2 regions of the Paracidovorax sp. genome follow, and region 2 is predicted to be linked to the other one. Evidence: predicted binding sites of a transcription regulator. Region 2 holds the regulator's gene; the other holds the start of a gene.
What was found. Region 2 encodes NrdR, which represses ribonucleotide reductase genes. Its sites were predicted from a motif close to CACNANATNTNGTG; they were not measured.

Region 1 (3,385 bases), on a different contig from region 2:
CTCGCGCTGCCTTCTCTTCGTAGGCGACATAGGCCTTCTCGAAGGCAGAGCCGAACAGGTCGTGCAGGTCGGGCACGGAGGAGGGCGAGAACAGCGTCCAGGTGCCCTTTTCCATCACGCGCCGCATGAACAGGTCGGGGATCCAGTTGGCCGTGTTCATGTCGTGCGTGCGGCGGCGGTCGTCGCCGGTGTTCTTGCGCAGCTCCAGAAACTCTTCGATGTCCAGATGCCAGGTTTCCAGGTAGGTGCAGACCGCTCCCTTGCGCTTGCCGCCCTGGTTCACGGCCACGGCCGTGTCGTTCACGACCTTGAGGAACGGCACGACGCCCTGCGATTCGCCGTTCGTGCCCTTGATGTGCGAGCCCAGTGCGCGCACGCGCGTCCAGTCGTTGCCCAGGCCGCCAGCGAACTTGGAGAGCAGGGCGTTTTCCTTGATGGATTCGTAGATGCCGTCGAGGTCGTCGGGCACCGTGGTCAGGTAGCAGGACGAGAGCTGTGAACGCAGCGTGCCGCTGTTGAAGAGTGTGGGCGTGCTCGACATGAAGTCGAACGAGGACAGCACTTCATAGAACTCGATGGCGCGAGCTTCGCGGTCGGCTTCGTTGAGCGACAGGCCCATGGCTACGCGCATGAAGAACGCCTGCGGCAGTTCGATGCGCGTCTTGCGCACGTGCAGGAAGTAGCGGTCGTACAGGGTCTGCAGGCCGAGGTAGTCGAACTGCTGGTCGCGCTGCGCGTTCAGCGCCTTGCCCAGGCGGTCCAGATCGAACTCGAGCAGGCGCGGGTCCAGCAGCTCGTTGTCCACACCCTTCTGGATGAATTCGGGGAAGTAGGAGGCATAGGCCGCACTCATTTCAGCGGGCACCACGTCGCGGCCCAGCACTTCGCGCACGATGGTGTGCAGCAGCAGGCGGGCGGTGGCGTAGGTGTAGTCGGGGTCCTTCTCGATCAGCGTACGGGCTGCGAGGATGGAAGCCTTGTAGACCTCGTCCATGGGCACGCCGTCGTACAAGTTGCGCATGGTTTCCGACACGATGGGCGCGGCGTGGATGTCGGCGCCAAGGCCCGAGCAGGCCGATTCGATCAGCTGGTGCAGGCGCAGGATGTCCAGGTCCACGCGTTGGCCGTTGTCGATCACGCGCAGCGCCGGCATGGCGGGGGCCAGCTTCTCTTGCTGGTGAACGCGCTCTTGCGCACGGCGCTCGCGGTAGAGCACATAGGCGCGGGCGACTTCGTGGTGGCCGCCGCGCATCAGGCCGAGCTCGACCTGGTCTTGCACGTCTTCGATGTGGAAGGTGCCGCCCTGGGGCCGCGAGCGGATCAGGCCGCGCACCACCGCCTGGGTCAGAGCGTCCACCGTTTCGCGCACGCTGGCCGAAGCAGCGCCTTGCGTGCCGTGTACGGCCAGGAAGGCCTTCATCAGGGCCACGGCGATCTTCTGCGGCTCGAACGGCACGACGGCGCCGTTGCGGCGGATGGTCTGGTAGTGGGACAGCGTGTTCAGGCTCGGCATGCCGCTGGAGGCGTCGGCTTCGGACGAGGCTTGCGTCCGGTTGACGTCAAGGGATGGGGTATTGAGCGCAGCTTGCATCGGGTCCTCTCAGGAGCTGTACGGGGAAGGGGCGACGCGGGCGTGGATTGCCGCATCGCACAAGAAAAAGGCAGGGGCAGCGGGTGCCGTGCCACACTATATCTGGGGTCTTGGGAGGGCGCAAGACACTACCTATGGTGTCTCGTGCCTGTAACGCGCCGTTCGCCGGAACCGGGAAACATGCCTGTTCCGGGGCCGCAAAGGCGGGGCGAACCGGCTGCGGGGGCGCTATTCTCGCAGCACTTCGGCGCTTTCTGGGCGAATAAGGTTTTTTTGTCGCGTCCGGCGTGAGCAGAAGCGCGCAGGCCCACTCAGGCGGGCGGGAATCTGTCCTTTGGCCAGCCCAGTTGCAAAGCTAAAAGTCTCCAGTCGAACCCGGGTCCCGGGTCCCCTTTGCGCCCTGGAGCGATGTGTTCGTGCCCGGCGACATGCGCGATGGGGAAGCGGTCGGCCAGGGCAGCGCACAGTTGCGTCAGGCGGTCGTATTGCGCAGCTTCGAACTGCAGGCCTTCCAGCCCCTCCAGCTCGATGCCGATGGAGTCGTCGTTGCAGTGGGTGCGGCCACGGTAGGCCGAGGGGCCGGCATGCCAGGCGCGTTGCGTGCAGTCCACGAATTGCCAGAGCGTGCCGTTGCGCTGGATCAGGAAATGGGCCGACACCTCCAGGCCCCGGATGCCCTGGTAATAAGGGTGTGCATCCCAGTCCAGGGTGTTGGTGAACAGCTGGTGAATGGCACGGCCGCCGTATTCGCCGGGTGGCAGGCTGATGGAGTGCACGACGATGAGGTCCAGCACGGCGCCTGCGGGCCGGGGGCCGAAATTGGGCGAGGGCTCGCGCCGGGCGGGCTGGTACCAGCCACCATCCCACAAGGCTGGAACGTTGCGGTGCTGGACGATGGAAGGGGGGCGGGTCTCAGGCGGCATCGTCAGCGCTTTCTCCGGTCGAGGGCATGGCAATGTTCAGCCGCTCGATGCGGTAGCGGATCTGCCGCAGGCTGATGCCCAGCCTGGCCGCGGTCGCTGTGCGATTGAAGCCCGTCTCTCGCAGCGCGCGGACCAGGATGTCTCTTTCTTGCTGATCCAACCAGCCCTGCAGGTCGGAGGGCAGAGCGGGGGCTGTGGCGGTGCCTGCCCAGGCCGTGGGTGCGGTGTCGGCATCCGGCGACACATTAGGGGGCATGGGGTTGTCCGCAGTGCCGGGCGATAAAGGGTTCTCCACTTGCAGTTCATCGCCTTCGCTCAGGGCTACGGCGCGATGCAGCAGGTTCTCCAGCTCGCGCACGTTGCCGCTCAACGGCGCGCGGGCGATGCGCTCCAGCGCGGAGTCGGTCAGCCGGGGCACGGATGTGCCGGATTCATGGGCAATGCGTTTGAGCAGGGCTGTGCACAGGGCGGGCAGGTCTTCGCGGCGCTCGCGCAGCGGCGGGATGAGGAATTCGATCACGTTCAGGCGGTAGTAGAGGTCCTGCCGGAAATGCCCGGCCTGCACGTCGGCCGCCAGATCGCGGTGGGTGGCACTGAGGATGCGCACGTCCACTGTTTCCTCCTGTGTGGACCCCAGGGGGCGCACCGATCGCTCCTGGATGGCGCGAAGCAGCTTGGATTGCATCGCCAGCGGCAAGTCTCCGATCTCGTCCAGAAAGAGAGTGCCTCCGCGCGCGGCCTGAAAGTAGCCGTTGCGGTCCTGCGTGGCACCGGTGTAGGAGCCCTTGCGGGCGCCAAAGAACTCGGCTTCGAGCAGGTTTTCCGGGATGGCGCTGCAGTTCACCGCGACCCACGGGCCGTTGCTGCGCTG
Region 2 (3,385 bases):
CGGGGTACGCGACTGGCGATAGGCGCGGTGACCTTTGCAGGCACTGCCGCTGACGTGGAATCCTGCAGGAGGCACTCTCCTGTGAACCACTGGGAAGCGTGCCGCAGTGAATTTGCTTTCCTGCGTTCCGCCGTTCGCCTGGGCAGCCCTTGTTTCAAGGGACACAAGTTCATAGGACTGCCACGCCATGTACCAACGCAATATTCTTGTCGAACAAGCCGATCCCGAAGTGTGGGCCGCCATCCAGGCCGAGAACGTCCGCCAGGAAGAGCACATCGAGCTGATCGCCAGCGAAAACTACGCCTCGCCCGCCGTGATGGCTGCGCAGGGCTCCCAGCTCACCAACAAGTACGCCGAAGGCTATCCGGGCAAGCGCTACTACGGTGGCTGCGAGAACGTGGACGTGATCGAGCAGCTCGCTATCGACCGCGTGAAGAAGCTCTTCGGCGCCGATGCCGCCAACGTGCAGCCCAACTCCGGCTCGCAGGCCAACCAGGCCGTGCTGCTGGCCTTCCTCAAGCCCGGCGACACCATTCTCGGCATGAGCCTGGCCGAAGGCGGCCACCTGACGCACGGCATGCCCCTCAACATGAGCGGCAAGTGGTTCAACATCGTCTCCTACGGCCTGAACGAGAAGGAAGAGATCGACTACGACGCACTGGAAGCCAAAGCCCGCGAAAGCAAGCCCAAGCTGATCATCGCCGGCGCGTCGGCCTATGCCCTGCGCATCGACTTCGAGCGCTTCGCCAAGATCGCCAAGGAAGTCGGCGCGATCTTCTGGGTGGACATCGCCCACTACGCAGGCCTGGTGGTCGCGGGCGAATACCCGAACCCGGTGCCCTTCGCCGATGTGGTCACCTCCACCACGCACAAGAGCCTGCGCGGCCCGCGTGGCGGCATCATCCTGATGAAGGCTGAGCATGAGAAGGCGATCAACTCCGCCATCTTCCCTGGCCTGCAAGGCGGCCCGCTGGAACACGTCATCGCCGCCAAGGCCGTGGCCTTCAAGGAAGCGCTGACGCCCGAATTCAAGGCCTACCAGCAGCAAGTCGTGAAGAACGCCAAGGTCTTTGCCGAGACGCTGATCGAGCGCGGCCTGCGCATCATCAGCGGCCGCACCGAAAGCCACGTCATGCTGGTGGACCTGCGCTCCAAGGGCATCACCGGCAAGGTGGCCGAAGCGGCCCTGGGTCTGGCCCACATCACGATCAACAAGAACTCCATTCCGAACGACCCGGAAAAGCCGATGGTGACCAGCGGCATCCGCGTGGGCACGCCTGCCATCACCACCCGTGGCTTCAAGGAAGAGGAAACGCGCCTGACCGCCAACCTGGTGGCCGACGTGCTGGAGAACCCGCACGACGAAGCCAACCTGGCCGCCGTGCGCGCCAAGGTGCATGCGCTGACCAGCCGCTTCCCGGTCTACCGTTGAAGCGCGGCCGCCCTGCTCCGCACCACCGCTGCCGGCGCCAACCCGCCGGCAGCGCAGCGCGATGAAATGCCCTTTCTGCAGCCATCCTGAAACCCAGGTGGTTGAAACCCGCGTGGCCGAGGACGGCGAGTTCGTGCGGCGCAGGCGCCAGTGCGGCGCCTGCGAAAAGCGCTTCACCACCTATGAGAAGCCGGAAGTCAACTTTCCGACGGTGGTGAAGAAGGACGGGCGCCGGGTGGACTACGACCGCAGCAAGCTGATCGGCTCCTTCACGCTGGCGCTGCGCAAGCGCCCGGTGAGCACGACGCAGATCGACAGCGCCATCGAGCGCATCGAGGAAAAGCTGCTGAACCTGGGCCAGCGCGAGATCTTCTCCAGCCGCATCGGCGAGCTGGTGATGCGCGAATTGAAGAAGCTCGACAAGGTGGCTTACATCCGCTTCGCCAGCGTCTATCGCAGCTTCGAGGACATCGACGAGTTCCGCGCGCTGGTCGATGAGGTGCGCAAGTAGCCTCTGCGGCCTGCCCCGTCCCAGGGCGGATTTGCTATTAAATTAATAGCTTGAAGCGCTTGATCTGCGAGCGCCAAGGGCACATTGGCCCAACAAACTTCCTCTTGACTTCGTGCAGACAGGCCGGCCGGCGCCATGCCGAGCGGCCCCGCCTGCCTGCGCGCATCGGGCCGTCAGAGCAGCGATGCCTTGATCGGCGGCACTTCCTGCACCACGTCGCCGCACTGGGCGCGGTGGCGCAGGGCGTGGTCCATCAGCACCAGAGCGAGCAGCGCTTCCGCGATGGGCGCGGCGCGAATGCCCACACAGGGATCGTGGCGGCCCTTGGTGATGACTTCCGTGCTCTGGCCGTGGATGTCGATGGACTCGCGCGGGCTGATGATGGAGCTGGTGGGCTTGATGGCGATCGAGGCCTCGATGTCCTGCCCGCTGCTGATGCCACCCAGGATGCCCCCGGCATTGTTGCCAATGAAGCCCTGCGGCGTGAGCGAATCACCGTGCGTGGTGCCGCGCTGGACCACGCTGGCGAAGCCGGCGCCGATCTCCACCGCCTTGACGGCGTTCAGGCCCATGAGCGCATGGGCGATGTCGGCGTCGAGCTTGTCGTAGAGCGGCTCGCCCAGGCCCACCGGCACGCCCGTGGCCTGCACGCGGATGCGTGCGCCGCACGAATCGCCCGACTTGCGCAGCGCATCCATGTAGTCCTCGTAGGCCGATACGTCGGCCACCGGCGCGAAGAAAGGGTTGTGAGGCACGTGGTCCCAGTTCTCGAACGGGATCTCCAGCTCGCCGATCTGCGTCATGCAGGCGCGAAAGCGCGTGCCGTATTTTTCGGCCAGCCACTTCTTGGCGACGGCGCCGGCTGCCACGGTGGGCGCGGTGAGCCGGGCCGACGAGCGGCCGCCGCCGCGCGGATCGCGAATGCCGTACTTGTGCCAGTAGGTGTAGTCGGCATGACCCGGGCGGAAGCTCTGGGCAATGTTCGAGTAGTCCTTGCTGCGCTGGTCAGTGTTGCGGATCAGCAGGGCGATGGGCGTGCCCGTGGTGCGGCCTTCGTAGACGCCAGAGAGAATCTCCACCGCATCGGGTTCGGCGCGCTGGGTGACGTGGCGGCTGGTGCCGGGACGGCGGCGGTCCAGATCGCGCTGGATGTCGGCCTCGGTGAGCGCCATGCCGGGCGGACACCCGTCGATCACGCAGCCGATGGCCGGGCCGTGGGATTCACCGAAGTTGGTGACTGCGAATAGGGTGCCGAGTGTGTTGCCGCTCATGGGCGGCGATTATCCCAGAGCCATGCGGCGCTCCGGGCCATCAAGGCCGCCTGTACGAACGCCAGAGCATGCTCACTGGGCGCTGCCGCTACGCCACCTCGGCCCCGATCGTCGAAAGGCCGCGGAGCAGGCCAGGCCAGCAGACGCCGTGGAGCCGGCTTTGCCGGGCCA

Region 1: AC3A84_RS11210 (ribonucleoside-diphosphate reductase subunit alpha) is a predicted target of NrdR. The motif match lies at 1,686-1,699, and genes of this name have one in related genera.

What each region holds. Positions count from the first base shown of each region.
Region 1 covers NZ_JBXYZY010000027.1:410,863-414,247, reverse strand. The annotation lists gene AC3A84_RS11210 (ribonucleoside-diphosphate reductase subunit alpha) at 1-1,591, opposite strand, end outside; gene ampD (1,6-anhydro-N-acetylmuramyl-L-alanine amidase AmpD) at 1,903-2,514, opposite strand; gene AC3A84_RS11200 (sigma-54-dependent transcriptional regulator) at 2,504-3,385, opposite strand, start outside.
Region 2 covers NZ_JBXYZY010000034.1:44,798-48,182, forward strand. The annotation lists ZMP/ZTP riboswitch at 1-151, shown strand, start outside; gene glyA (serine hydroxymethyltransferase) at 188-1,432, shown strand; gene nrdR (transcriptional regulator NrdR) at 1,494-1,943, shown strand; gene aroC (chorismate synthase) at 2,117-3,214, opposite strand.